2 regions of the Streptomyces sp. 1222.5 genome follow, and region 2 is predicted to be linked to the other one. Evidence: predicted binding sites of a transcription regulator. Region 2 holds the regulator's gene; the other holds the start of a gene.
The links. The regulator HrcA, encoded in region 2, represses chaperone genes, less so after heat shock. The targets are predictions, from matches to a motif close to TTNGCACTCNGNNNNNCNGAGTGCNAA.
Positions count from the first base shown of each region.

Region 1: the regulator HrcA is predicted to act here: its motif matches at 3,045-3,071, upstream of groL (chaperonin GroEL).

Region 1 is NZ_FNSZ01000001.1:4,077,193-4,084,501, forward strand. Features, by position in the region: gene BLW57_RS18185 (NADH:flavin oxidoreductase) at 1-1,049, opposite strand, end outside; gene groL (chaperonin GroEL) at 1,260-2,882, opposite strand; gene BLW57_RS18195 (cold-shock protein) at 3,182-3,385, opposite strand; gene BLW57_RS18200 (MoaD/ThiS family protein) at 3,828-4,106, opposite strand; gene thrC (threonine synthase) at 4,103-5,386, opposite strand; SAM riboswitch class I at 5,404-5,560, opposite strand; gene BLW57_RS18210 (glucosyl-3-phosphoglycerate synthase) at 5,690-6,634, shown strand; gene BLW57_RS18215 (alpha,alpha-trehalose-phosphate synthase (UDP-forming)) at 6,737-7,309, shown strand, end outside.
Region 2 is NZ_FNSZ01000001.1:5,732,758-5,740,066, reverse strand. Features, by position in the region: gene dnaJ (molecular chaperone DnaJ) at 80-1,216, opposite strand; gene hrcA (heat-inducible transcriptional repressor HrcA) at 1,217-2,233, opposite strand; gene BLW57_RS25855 (MBL fold metallo-hydrolase) at 2,397-3,131, shown strand; gene BLW57_RS25850 (DUF3097 domain-containing protein) at 3,166-4,026, shown strand; gene hemW (radical SAM family heme chaperone HemW) at 4,039-5,271, opposite strand; gene BLW57_RS25840 (SpoIIE family protein phosphatase) at 5,299-7,119, opposite strand.

The sequences.
Region 1 (7,309 bases), 1.7 Mb from region 2:
CACTCCGGGTCCTGGAGCAGGGCCCGGCCGACGGCGACCATGTCGAACTCGTCCGCCTCCAGGCGGTCCAGGAGGTTGTCGATGCCCTTGACCGGGGAGCCCTCGCCCTGGAAGGCGTTGATGAAGTCGCCGTCGAGACCGACCGAGCCGACGGTGATGACCGGCTTGCCGGTGAGCTTCTTCGTCCAGCCGGCCAGGTTCAGGTCCGAGCCCTCGAACTCCGGCAGCCAGTAGCGGCGCGTGGACGCGTGGAAGGCGTCGACGCCGGCCGCGGCCAGCGGGGCGAGGATCGCGTCCAGCTCCTCCGGGGTCTCGGCGAGGCGGGCGGTGTAGTCCTGCTGCTTCCACTGCGAGAAGCGGAAGATGACCGGGAACTCGGCGGACACCCGCTCCCGAACCGCGGCGACGATCTCCGCGCCGAACCTGGTGCGGGCCACCGGGTCGCCGCCGTACGCGTCCGTGCGGCGGTTGGTGCCCGCCCACAGGAACTGGTCGACGAGGTAGCCGTGGGCGCCGTGGATCTCCACACCGTCGAAGCCGATGCGCTCGGCGTCCGCGGCGGCCTGCGCGAACGCGGCGACGACGTCGTCCAGGTCCTTCCGGCTCATCGCCCGGCCGGTGGCCTCGGCGCCCTCGGTGACGAGACCGGACGGGCCGACGGCCGGGGCGTCCGCGAAGGGCGGCTCGCCCTGCTTGCGGACCATGCCGATGTGCCACAGCTGCGGGACGATCGTGCCGCCCGCCGCGTGCACGTCCTCGGCGACGCGTGCCCAGCCGGCGAGCTGCTCCTCACCGTGGAACCGCGGCACGCGGTCGCTCTGGCCGGCCGAGTCGTGGCCGACGTAGGTGCCCTCGGTGACGATCAGGCCGACACCGGCCCCGGCACGGCGCGCGTAGTAGGAGCGCACGTCCTCGCCGGGAACACCGCCCGGGGAGAACATGCGGGTCATCGGGGCCATCACGATCCGGTTCGGGACGGTGAGGCCGTTCAGCGCGATCGGGCGGGAGAGGATCTGGGCCGCGCGGGAGGCGGGCGTGGTGACGGTCACGTGGGGGGCTCCTCGTGAAGTGCGTTGTTAACCGAACGGTATGTGCGCGCGCATTGTTGCAGCATCTTAAGCAAGCGCCTGTGCGCTCCCCCGCATTCCCCACCGCCCCGAACCCGCACGTGATCCGGAACACGCCCGAGGGCGGTACCCCCTGCCAGTGGCAGGGCGTACCGCCCTCGTACGAAAGGACTGGTACCGATCCCGGAGGGATCAGAAGTCCATGTCACCGCCCGGCATGCCGCCGCCGGCCGGCGCGGCGGCCTTCTCCGGCTTGTCGGCGATGACGGCCTCGGTGGTGAGGAACAGCGCGGCGATGGAGGCGGCGTTCTGCAGGGCAGAGCGGGTCACCTTCGCCGGGTCGATGATGCCCTCGGCGACCAGGTCGACGTACTCGCCGGTCGCGGCGTTCAGGCCGTGGCCCGGGGTCAGGTTGCGCACCTTCTCCACCACGACACCGCCCTCGAGGCCGGCGTTGACGGCGATCTGCTTCAGCGGGGCCTCGAGCGCGATGCGCACGGCGTTGGCGCCGGTCGCCTCGTCACCCTCGAGCTCCAGCTTCTCGAAGACCTGGGAGGCCTGCAGCAGGGCCACGCCACCACCGGCGACGATGCCCTCCTCGACGGCGGCCTTCGCGTTGCGGACGGCGTCCTCGATGCGGTGCTTGCGCTCCTTGAGCTCCACCTCGGTGGCGGCACCGGCCTTGATGACCGCGACACCGCCGGCGAGCTTCGCCAGGCGCTCCTGCAGCTTCTCGCGGTCGTAGTCCGAGTCGCTGTTCTCGATCTCGGCGCGGATCTGGTTCACGCGGCCCTGCACCTGCTCCGAGGAGCCGGCACCGTCGACGATGGTGGTCTCGTCCTTGGTGATGACGACCTTGCGGGCGCGGCCCAGGAGGTCCAGGGTCGCGTTCTCCAGCTTGAGGCCGACCTCCTCGGAGATGACCTCGCCGCCCGTGAGGATGGCGATGTCGCCGAGCATGGCCTTGCGGCGGTCGCCGAAGCCCGGGGCCTTGACGGCGACGGACTTGAAGGTGCCGCGGATCTTGTTGACGACCAGGGTCGACAGGGCCTCGCCCTCGACGTCCTCGGCGATGATCAGCAGCGGCTTGCCCGACTGCATGACCTTCTCCAGCAGCGGGAGCAGGTCCTTGACCGAGGCGATCTTGGAGTTGGCGATGAGGATGTACGGGTCCTCGAGCGACGCCTCCATGCGCTCCATGTCGGTCGCGAAGTAGGCGGAGATGTAGCCCTTGTCGAAGCGCATGCCCTCGGTGAGCTCGAGCTCCAGACCGAAGGTGTTGCTCTCCTCGACGGTGATGACGCCTTCCTTGCCGACCTTGTCCATGGCCTCGGCGATGAGCTCGCCGATCTGGGTGTCGGCGGCGGAGATGGACGCGGTGGAGGCGATCTGCTCCTTGGTCTCCACGTCCTTCGCCTGCTCCAGCAGGGCGGCGGAGACGGCCTCGACGGCCTTCTCGATACCGCGCTTCAGAGCCATCGGGTTGGCGCCGGCGGCGACGTTGCGCAGGCCTTCCTTGACCAGGGCCTGGGCGAGCACCGTCGCGGTGGTCGTACCGTCACCGGCGACGTCGTCCGTCTTCTTGGCGACTTCCTTGACCAGCTCGGCGCCGATCTTCTCGTACGGGTCCTCGAGCTCGATCTCCTTGGCGATGGAGACACCATCGTTGGTGATCGTGGGGGCGCCCCACTTCTTCTCGAGGACGACGTTGCGGCCCTTGGGGCCGAGCGTCACCTTGACGGCGTCCGCGAGCTGGTTCATGCCGCGCTCGAGGCCGCGCCGCGCCTCCTCGTCGAACGCGATGATCTTGGCCATGTGAAGTGGTCCCTCCAGGACTGGGGGTGATTCCTTCGGACCGCGCCCGCGCCCGCGACGGACGGCTCGCCGGCCGCATGGTTCCTTGCCCCACTTGGCCTGCGGGCCTCACCGACCCGGTCCTTCGTTGTCACTCTCACCTTCAGAGTGCTAACGCAATGATTAGCACTCGGCATGGTCGAGTGCAAGCGCCTTCGAGGGTGGGACCCGCCCCGTCGGCCACCCGCGAACGGCGGGGCCGGGGCATGACGAAGGGCCCGCACCCTGTGCGAGGTGCGGGCCCTTCGTGCAAGAAACGTTCAGGCGCTGAGGCGAACCATGTCGGCCTGCGGGCCTTTCTGGCCCTGCGAGATCTCGAACTCCACCCGCTGGCCCTCTTCCAGGGTGCGGTAGCCGTCCATCTGAATGGCGCTGTAATGGACGAATACGTCCGCACCACCGTCGACCGCGATGAAGCCGTACCCCTTCTCCGCGTTGAACCACTTGACGGTGCCCTGAGCCATGCCTAACTCCCCTATTACTGGCCCTTGCACAGATCCACACTTCGCGGACCCGGGTCAGACCTCACCCCCTATTGGCCGGGGGCGTGCGCCGGAACGCGTCGACCGCGGCTGAATGTATCTGTCCAACTGCCGTCTGCAACAGGTCAATCGGACGAGAATTCTGGACGGGGACGGTCCGGAATCTGCCGAGAATTCGCCCGAATTCAGGGCAAGTCGGGCCCCATAAAAGGAGCAAAAGCCGCATAAAACCCGCGTAGTTTGGCTACTTCTTGTCGGGCCTGCGGCATGAATGCAGGGCTCGCGACCCGAAGGCCACGACCGCGTTCCCCAACTGTACCGCGCTCAATCACGCAGAATTGCCCCCTCCGCTTCTCTCACGGAGGGGGCAATCCGATGAACAATGCGTCACCGCTGTTACCGAAGGTAATGATCGGTCATCCGGTCAGCAGCCGCCGGCCACCGCGGGAATGATCGAGACACCCGCGCCGTCGGGCGTGGCCGTCTGGAGGCCCTGCTCGAAACGCACGTCGTCGTCGTTGACGTAGACGTTCACGAAACGGCGCAGCTTGCCCTGGTCGTCCAGCACCCGGGCGGCGATCCCGGTGTGGTTCTTCTCCAGGCTCTCGATGACCTCGGCGAGGGTCACCCCCTCGGCGCTGACCTCGGCCTGGCCGCCGGTGTAGGTGCGCAGGATGGTCGGGATGCGAACGGTCACGCTCATGCGAGGCCAGCCTCTCGGAAGGAGTCCAGGGTCGGGCGGATGGTGGCGCTGAGGCCGGTGCCGGCCACCGCGTCGAGGGTCTTGAGGCCGTCGCCGGTGTTGAGGACGACCGTGGTCTTCGCCGGGTCCAGCAGGCCGTCCTTGAGCAGCTTGCGGGTGACGCCGACGGTCACGCCGCCCGCCGTCTCCGCGAAGATGCCCTCGGTGCGGGCGAGCAGCTTGATGGCGTCGACGACCTCGGCGTCCGTCACGTCCTCCACGGCGCCGCCGGTGCGGCGCGCGATGTCGAGGACGTAGGGGCCGTCGGCCGGGTTGCCGATGGCAAGCGACTTGGCGATGGTGTTCGGCTTCTGCGGGCGGACCACGTCGTGGCCGGCCTTGAAGGCGGTGGACACCGGGGAGCAGCCCTCGGCCTGTGCGCCGAAGATCCTGTACGGCCTGTCCTCGACCAGACCGAGCTTGATCAGCTCCTGGAGGCCTTTGTCGATCTTCGTGAGCTGGGAGCCCGAGGCGATCGGGACCACGATCTGGTCCGGGAGGCGCCAGCCGAGCTGCTCGCAGATCTCGTAGGCGAGGGTCTTGGAGCCCTCCGCGTAGTACGGCCGCAGGTTGACGTTGACGAAGCCCCAGCCCTCGCCGGCCGGGTCGCCGATCAGCTCGGAGCAGAAGCGGTTCACGTCGTCGTAGTTGCCCTCGATGCCGACGAGCTCACCGCCGTACACCGCGGCCATCACGACCTTGCCCTGCTCCAGGTCGTGCGGGATGAACACGCAGGAGCGGAAGCCGGCCCGGGCGGCGGCGGCGCCGACGGCACCGGCCAGGTTGCCCGTGGAGGAGCAGGAGAGCGTGGTGAAGCCGAACGCGCGGGCGGCCTCCAGGGCCTGGGCGACGACCCGGTCCTTGAAGGAGTGCGTCGGGTTGCCGGAGTCGTCCTTCACGAACAGGCCACCGGTGACGCCGAGCTCGCGGGCGAGGTTGTCGGCCTTGACGAGCTTCGTCCAGCCCGGGTTGAGGTTGGGCTTGTCGGCCACGTCGGCGGGGACGGGCAGCAGCGGCGCGTAACGCCAGATGTTCGCGGGGCCCGCTTCGATGCGCCGGCGCAGTTCCTCGGTGTCGTACGCGGAGAAGTCGTAGGCGATCTCCAGCGGGCCGAAACACTCCTCGCAGGCGAAGACCGGCCCGAGGGGTACCCGGTGTCCGCATTCGCGGCAGCTGAGGGCAGCGGCGGGACCGAGGTCGACGGCGGGATTGCTGGTGCTTGCGACAGTCTGCACAGCCATGGAGGCGAGGCCCTTTCTCCTCATCTTCCTCACGACGCACTTCGCCGTGAGACGGATTTGGCACCTTCCCTAGCCGGGAGCCTCGCGGAGACGATCAGAACTGATCTACGAGTACCGACTGGAGGGTTGCCGGGGCTTCATCGGGCCGTTTCCCTCTGCCCCTCTGGATGAGCTGTATGTGGTTGTCGACACCGGTGACCCCCGACATGCGATGGTCATCGGCGTTGTTCAAGACTGTAACCGAAGGCCAGGACAGTTGAGATAGTCGTCCGAACCGCGAGACAACGTGAGGAGCCGCAGACCGTGCTGGAAGAAGTCGAGCGCTGGCTGGCCACCCGCTCCTGGTCCGTGGCCGATCGCCCGCTCCACCGGATCCTGGCCGCCAAGCAGCGTACGGGTCAGACGGTCAGCGTCGTGCTGCCCGCCCTCGACGAGGAGGAGACGGTCGGCGACATCGTCGCGGTGATCCGTCACGACCTCGTCGAGCAGGTACCGCTGGTCGACGAGATCGTCGTCGTCGACTCCGGCTCCACCGACCGCACCTCCGAGGTCGCCGCCGCCGCGGGCGCCCGGGTCGTCCACCGCGACGACATCCTGCCCCGCCTGCCGGCCGTCCCCGGCAAGGGCGAGGTGCTGTGGCGCTCGCTGCTGGTGACCGGCGGGGACATCCTCTGCTTCATCGATGCGGACCTGCGCGAGTTCTCCTCCGACTTCGTCTCCGGGATCGTCGGCCCGCTGCTCACCGACCCCGAGGTGGATCTCGTCAAGGGCATGTACGACCGCCCGCTCGGGGGTGCGGCCGGGCAGGGCGGCCGGGTCACCGAGCTGATGGCCCGCCCGCTGCTGAACATGCACTGGCCGCAGCTGGCCGGTTTCGTGCAGCCGCTGGGCGGCGAGTACGCGGCCCGCCGCTCGCTGCTGGAGCAGCTGCCGTTCCCCGTCGGCTACGGCGTGGAGCTGGGGATGCTGGTGGACGCCCTGCACCTGGTGGGGCTGGACGCGCTGGCCCAGGTGGACGTCGGGGTGCGCAAGCACCGCCACCAGGACGGCCAGGCGCTGGGCCGCATGGCCGCCGCCATCTACCGCACCGCCCAGCTCCGGCTGGCCCGGGGGCACCTGGTGCGGCCCTCCCTGACCCAGTTCGAGCGGGGCGAGGACGGTTTTGAGCCGCGCACCTATTCGGTGGACACCGAGGAACGGCCCCCGATGGCGGAGGTCGCGGAGTACGCGGCACGCCGGGTGGCCTGAGCGGGCCGGCCGTGCGGGCACGCGAAGGAACGGCTGTATACAGCCCCCTTCCGGGGTGGAGCGTACGTTTGAGCGTTTCCGGGTCGGGCTAGGTTGAGGCGTATGGCTTCCACGCACGGCGCTGAGGTGCTGGTCGCGTCCAATCGCGGCCCGGTTTCGTACACGGTGGACGACGACTCGGGCGGCTCGCTGCGCGCCAGGCGCGGCGGCGGCGGGCTGGTCTCCGGGCTGTCGGCCATCGGGCCGGACACGAACGCGGTGTGGGTGTGCGCCGCACTCGGCGACGGCGACCGGGAGGCCGTACGCCGCGCGGACGGCGGACTCCTGCCCACCGAGGACACCGGCGGCCAGCGGGTGCGGATGCTCGACATCGACGCCCAGGTGCACGCGGACGCGTACAACGGCATCGCCAACTCGGTGCTCTGGTTCGTCCACCACATGCTCTACCAGACCCCGCTGGAGCCGGTCTTCGACGCCGAATTCCGGCGGCAGTGGGCGGCCTACGAGGCGTACAACCGGGCGTTCGCCGAGGCGCTGGCCGAGGAGGCGGCCGAGGGCGCGGCGGTGCTGATCCAGGACTACCACCTGGCCCTCGCCCCCCGGATGCTCCGCCGGCTCCGTCCCGACCTGCGCATCGGTCACTTCTCGCACACCCCGTGGGCCCCGCCGGACTAC
Region 2 (7,309 bases):
CAGCCCCTGCCGGCCCGGGCCGACCGCGCCTGCCCGGGAGGACCCCCCGGGCACCCGGCCACTCCCGCGGCGCACGGCGTCAGCGCCCGTTGAAGGCGTCCTTCAACCGGGAGAACAACCCCTGCTGACCCGGCTGGAACTGGCCCTGGGGGCGTTCCTCGCCGCGGAGCTTGGCCAGCTCCCGCAGGAGCCGTTCCTGCTCGGGGTCGAGCTTGGTCGGGGTCGTGACCTCGACGTGCACGATCAGGTCGCCCCGGCCGCCGCCGCGCAGATGCGTGACGCCCCGGTTGTGCAGCGGGATCGACTGGCCGGACTGGGTGCCGGGCCGGATGTCGACCTCCTCCATGCCGTCCAGGGTCTCCAGCGGCACCTTGGTGCCGAGGGCCGCCGCGGTCATCGGGATCGTGACCGTGCAGTGCAGGTCGTCGCCGCGCCGCTGGAACGTCGAGTGCGGCAGCTCGTGGATCTCGACGTACAGGTCACCGGCCGGACCGCCGCCCGGGCCGACCTCGCCCTCGCCCGCGAGCTGGATGCGGGTGCCGTTGTCGACACCGGCCGGGATCTTGACGGTCAGCGTGCGGCGCGAGCGGACCCGGCCGTCACCGGCGCACTCCGGGCACGGGGTCGGCACGACCGTGCCGAAGCCCTGGCACTGGGGGCAGGGACGGGAGGTCATGACCTGGCCCAGGAAGGACCGGGTGACCTGGGAGACCTCGCCCCGGCCGCGGCACATGTCACACGTCTGGGCGGACGTGCCGGGGGCCGCGCCCTCGCCGTTGCAGGTGTTGCAGACGACCGCGGTGTCGACCTGGATGTCCTTGGTCGTGCCGAAGGCCGCCTCGTCCAGCTCGACGTCGATCCGGATCATCGCGTCCTGGCCGCGCCGGGTGCGCGAGCGCGGCCCGCGCTGCGACGCCGTACCGAAGAACGCGTCCATGATGTCCGAGAAGTTGCCGAAGCCACCGGCCCCGAAGCCGCCCGCACCCGCGCCGCCCGACTGGGAGAGCGGGTCGCCGCCGAGGTCGTAGACCTGCTTCTTCTGCGGGTCCGACAGCACCTCGTAGGCGGCGTTGATCTCCTTGAACCGCTCCTGGGTCTTCGGATCCGGGTTGACGTCCGGGTGCAGCTCGCGCGCGAGCCGACGGAACGCCTTCTTGATCTCATCCTGCGACGCGTCGCGGCGCACGCCGAGAACGGCGTAGTAGTCCGTGGCCACTTACGACTCCGCCAGGATCTGTCCGACGTACCGTGCCACTGCGCGTACCGCTCCCATCGTTCCCGGGTAGTCCATGCGGGTCGGTCCGACCACGCCGAGCTTGGCAACCGCCTCGCCGCCCGAACCGTAGCCGACCGACACGACGGACGTGGAGTTGAGTCCTTCATGGGCGTTCTCGTGGCCGATGCGCACGGTCACGCCGGGGTCCTTCGCCTCGCCCAGGAGCTTGAGGAGCACGACCTGCTCCTCCAGTGCCTCCAGGACGGGCCGGATCACGAGGGGGAAGTCGTGCCCGAAGCGGGTGAGATTGGCGGTACCGCCGATCATCAACCGCTCCTCGTTCTCCTCGACCAGTGTCTCCAGAAGGGTGGAGAGCACCGTGGAGACCGTACCGCGATCGTCGACGTCGAAGCCTTCCGGGAGGTCCTCGACCAGTCGCGGCACGTCCGTGAACCGGCGGCCGGCGACCCGGCTGTTCAGCCGCGCCCGCAGATCCGCCAGTGAGGCCTCGCCGAACGGCGCCGGGCAGTCGACCATCCGCTGCTCGACCCGGCCGGTGTCCGTGATCAGCACGAGCATCACGCGCGCGGGGGCGAGCGAGAGCAGCTCCACGTGCCGGACGGTGGACCGGGTCAGCGACGGGTACTGCACGACCGCGACCTGCCGGGTCAGCTGCGCCAGCAGCCGCACCGTCCGCGCGACGACGTCGTCGAGGTCGACGGCGCCCTCCAGGAAGTTCTGGATCGCCCGCCGCTCGGGCCCGGTCATCGGCTTCACGCCCGCGAGCTTGTCCACGAACAGCCGGTAGCCCTTGTCGGTGGGGATGCGCCCGGCACTGGTGTGCGGCTGCGCGATGTACCCCTCGTCCTCCAGGGCCGCCATGTCGTTGCGGACGGTGGCCGGGGAGACGCCGAGGCTGTGCCGCTCGGTGAGCGCCTTGGAACCCACCGGCTCCTCGGTGCCCACGTAGTCCTGGACGATGGCGCGCAGTACCTGAAGCCTGCGTTCACTCAGCATTCGCGCGCACCTCCTGCACGTCGTCCCCTCGGCCCTTCGGGTCGTCCGCCTGGCACTCTTCCCGTGCGAGTGCCAGCATTCCCCGGCCCAGTGTACGGCCGTGGGGTACTGACCGGGCAAGGTCGGTCCGGTCCGTACCGGCTCGTGACGTTAGCGTCGCGGTATGACGGTGACTTGGGAAGACCTGGGATGGGAACGGCTGGCCGCCGGTGTCGGACGGTGCCGGCTGCCCGGCTGGGACTGCACGGTGGGCCTGGTGCTGAGCGGGAGCACGGCGCTGATGGTGGACGCCGGTTCCAGCCTCGCCGAGGGGGCGCGGCTGCGCTCCGCGGCCCAGGAGCTGTCCCGTGGACGTGTGACACATCTCGCGCTCACCCATCCCCACTTCGACCACGTCTTCGGGGCGGCCGCGTTCGCCGGGGCCGAGGTGTACGCGGCGGTCGGCGTCGACGCGGTGTTCACCCACGAGCGCGAGGAACTGCGCCTGGACGCGGTCCGCAACGGTCTGGCGGTGGCGGACGCGGACGAGGCGGTCGACGCGCTGGCCCCGCCCCGGCACCTGGTCTCCGGCGAGTGGACCCTGGACCTCGGTGAGGGCCGACAGGCGCTGCTGGCCAACGTGGGCCCCGGTCACACCGCGCACGACCTGGCGGTCCTGGTCCCGGCGAGCGTGTCCGGCGGGCCGGAGGTGGTGTTCTGCGGCGATCTGGTCGAGGAGTCCGGCGAGCCCCAGGCGGGCCCGGACGCCGTCACCTCGCGGTGGCCGGCCGCGCTCGACCGGCTGCTGGCGCTCGGCGGCGAGGACGCGCTGTACGTGCCCGGTCACGGAGCGGTGGTCGACGCGGGCTTCGTACGACGTCAACGCGAGGCCCTGGCCACGCGTTTCGGCGTGTCGTGAGCACCGGCCCACGGCTTCTCCTATCGTCATCCGAATGCGCCCACCCGCCTCCCACCACCGCCCTTCCCCCGAGGGCCCTTCGGGCCCGCGCCCTCGTGCGTACTCCGCCGACCTGACTCCTCCCTGGAAGAAGCCGAAGCCGGTCCCGGAGGTCGCGGCCGACCCAGGGCTGGTGGTCGAGGAGGCCGGTACCGGGTTCTGCGGGGCGGTGATCCGCTGCGAGGCCGGCACGGTGACCCTGGAGGACCGCTTCGGCAAGCACCGGGTGTTCCCGCTGGAGCCGCGCGGCTTCCTGCTGGAGGGCGGGGTGGTCACCCTGGTGCGGCCCGCCGCGGGCCCGGTACGGCCCACCCGCACCGCCTCCGGCTCGGTCGCCGTGCCCGGCGCACGCGCGCGCGTGGCCCGCGCCGGCCGCATCTACGTCGAGGGCCGGCACGACGCCGAGCTGGTCGAGCGGGTCTGGGGCGACGACCTGCGCATCGAGGGCGTGGTCGTGGAGTACCTGGAGGGCGTCGACGACCTGCCGTCGATCGTGGCCGAGTTCGCGCCGGGCCCGGACGCGCGGCTGGGCGTGCTCGTGGACCACCTGGTGCCGGGCACGAAGGAGTGGCGCATCGCCGAGTCGGTGACGAGCGGACACGCGCTGGTGGTCGGCCACCCGTACATCGACATCTGGCAGGCGGTGAAGCCGTCGTCCCTGGGGATCGCGGGCTGGCCGACGGTACCGCGCGGCCAGGACTGGAAGACGGGCGTGTGCCGGGCCCTGGGCTGGCCGGAGAACACGGGCGCCGCCTGGCAGTCGATCCTGTCCCGGGTGCGGTCCTACAAGGACCTGGAGCCGGAGCTGCTGGGCCGCGTGGAGGAACTGATCGACTTCGTCACGGCGCCGGCGTGACGGCCTGCGGGCTCAGTCGACCAGGTCCCGCACCACCGCGTCGGCCAGCAGCCGCCCGCGCAGCGTGAGCACCGCGCGCCCCTCGTCGTACGGCCCCGCCTGGAGCAGGCCGTCCGACAGGGCGCGGCGGGAGGCCGCGAGGCCCGCCTCCTTCAGCAGGTCCAGCGGCGCGCCCTCGCTGAGCCTCAGCTCCAGCAGGATCCGCTCCACCCGGCGGTCCTCGTCCGACAGCACCTCACGCCCGGCGCCCGGCGACCGCCCCGACGCGAGCGCCGCCGCGTACGCGCCCGGGTGCTTCACGTTCCACCAGCGCACTCCGCCGACGTGGCTGTGGGCGCCCGGGCCCGCGCCCCACCAGTCGGCGCCCCGCCAGTACAGCTCGTTGTGCAGGCACCGGCCCGCCCGCGAGGTCGCCCAGTTGGAGACCTCGTACCACGCGAAGCCCGCCGCCGACAGGGTCTCGTCCGCGATCAGGTACCGGTCGGCGTGGGCGTCGTCGTCCGTCATCGGGATCTCGCCCCGGCGGATGCGCCGGGCGAGCTGGGTGCCCTCCTCGACGATGAGCGCGTACGCGCTGACGTGGTCCGGTCCGGCACCGATCGCGGCGTCCAGCGAGGCCCGCCAGTCGTCGTCGCTCTCCCCCGGGGTGCCGTAGATCAGGTCGAGGTTGACGTGCTCGAAGCCTGCCGCCCGTGCCTCGGCGACGCAGCGCTCGGGGCGGCCCGGGGTGTGGGTCCGGTCGAGTGTCCGCAGTACGTGCTGCCGCGCGCTCTGCATGCCGAAGGAGACACGGTTGAAGCCACCCTCGCGGAGGGTGGCCAGGTACGCGGGGTCCACCGACTCCGGGTTGGCCTCCGTGGTGATCTCCGCGTCCGGCGCCAGGCCGAACTCGGTGCGGACGGCGGCCAGCATGCGGACCAGGTCGCCGGCGGCGAGCAGCGTGGGCGTGCCGCCGCCGACGAAGACCGTGCGGACCTCGCGCGGGTCGTCGCCGAGGACCTTACGGGCGAGGCGGATCTCGTCGATCAGGGTGTCCGCGTAGTTGTCGCGGGAGGCGAGCACACCGCCGGTGCCGCGCAGCTCGGTCGCGGTGTAGGTGTTGAAGTCGCAGTAGCCGCAGCGGGTCGCGCAGTACGGGACGTGCAGATAGAACCCGAGGGGCCGCTCGGCGGCGCCGGCGAGCGCGGGGACGGGCAGCGCGCCGTCGTCGGGGACGGGCTCGCCGTCGGGAAGTGCGGAAGGCATGCCTTCCATTGTCCAGCACCGCGGGCGTCACTCCGCCTGGAGCACCAGCAGGGCCAGATCGTCCTCGGGGAGGCCGCCGCCGAAGTCGTGGACCAGGCGGCGGATCCTTTCCGCGATCAGCTCGGCGCCGAGCCCGGCGCAGCCGGACAGGGCACGGGCGAGGCCGTCGTCGTCGTCGAACTGGCGGGAGCCGGAGCGGCGCTCGGTCACCCCGTCGGTGACGCACAGCAGACTGTCGCCGGGCCGCAGGTCGACGGTGTCGCTGGTGTACGTCTCGTCCTCGACCACGCCGAGCAGGGTCTGCGGCCGGGCGACGGAGCGCACGCCGCCGTCGGGGCCGAGGACGAGCGGCAGCGGGTGCCCGGCAGAGGCGAGGGTGCAGCGGACCCCGCCCTCGTGCGGTGTCAGTTCGCCGTAGAGCAGGGACAGGAAGCGGGTCTGCGGGCCGTCGCCGGGCACCACGGGCCGACCGCCGGCGGCGACCAGGGCGCGGGCCGCGGCGTCGGCGGCCTCGGTGGCGTCGTCGAGGAGGAGCTGGTTGAGGCGGTCGAGGACGTCGGCGACGCGGTAGCCCTCGCGGGCCAGGAGCCGGAGCCAGGGGCGGGCGAGACCGATCACCACGGCGGCCTCGGGGCCCTTGCCCTGAACGTCACCGACGGCGAAGCACCAGCGGCCGTCGCCGGCCGGGAAGAGGTCGTAGAAGTCCCCGCTCGGGCCGCCCTTGTCGCACGGCTCGTACACGAGCGCGCTGCGCACACCGGGGATCTCGGCGACCGCGCCGGGCAGCAGGCCGCGCTGGAGGACGGCGCTGATCGTGGCCTGGCGGGCGTACTGGCGGGCCGCGCCGACGGCGAGGGCGACCCGCCTGCTCAGGTCCTCCACGAGCCCGGTGACCTCGTCGGGGAACCGGGCCGGTCCGCAGCGGCCGATGACCAGCGTGCCGAGCGGCCGGCCACCCGCGATCAGCCGGTACGCGAGCGCCGTGCCGTCGGCGCCCCGCGGGCCGAGCGCATCACCGGGCCAGGGGTAGTGCTCCGGGCCGGAGCGCAGCCCGTCCCGGGGGCACGGCGGATCCTTCTCCAGGGCGCACCGCAGCTCTTCGATGCGGGCCTCGCTGGCGTGCCAGACCCGTGCCGGGCCGCCGCCGGTGCCGCCGCGAGCGGAGGCCTCGTCCTCCAGCCAGATCGCGCACCAGTCGGCGAGCCGGGGCACGATCAGCTGGCCGGTGAGGGCGGCGACCAGGTTCTCGTCCAGCTGTCCGGCGAGCAGATCGGAGGCCTCGGCGAGGAAGGACAGCGCGCCCCGGCCGAGCCAGTCCCGGTCGCCGCCGGTGCGGGGCGGCTGCGGGGCGAGGTCCTCGGCGACGTCCAGGGCCGGGCCGGATGCGGGGCCGTCCGTCGCCTCGCTGCCGCCCGGGGGAAGCCGCGCCCAGACCGTCTTGGCGCCCTTGCGGTAGGTGACGCCCCAGGACTCGGCGAGGGTGGCGACCAGCCGCAGCCCACGGCCGTGCTCGGCGGCGTCGTGGGGCACCTCACCGCCGAGGGGGTCGCGCGGGGCGCGGGAGGGGTGCCGGTCGCGGACCTCCACGACGAACGCGCCGGTCTCCTCCAGCCGCCAGTCGACCTCCACGTCGGTGCCGGCGTGCACGACGGCGTTGGTGACGAGCTCGCTGACGACGGCCATGGCGTCGTCGGCGAGCCGGGCGGACACCTCGGGCACCTCGGCCAGCGCGGCCCGCACCAGTCCGCGGGCCGACCCCGGCGCGAGGGGGCTCCCGGGCAGCGTGGTCCGGCCCCGGACCTCACGGTGCGGGGCCTCGCTCTCCCGCTGCGCGGGTATGGCCGCCATGTCCATGCGGCTCAGGGTGACACAACGACGGCACGCATAAGCGGTCAGTGACCGAAGTGGACCGTCACGGGTGAGAACTGTGCTACGTGAGTGTGCGAAGACGGTCGGAAATCCGACCGGGTTCGAGCAACCCCCGGGCAGGGCTTCCGCCCGGCGCCGCGAACGGGTAATGCGGATGTTCCGGGCGCGC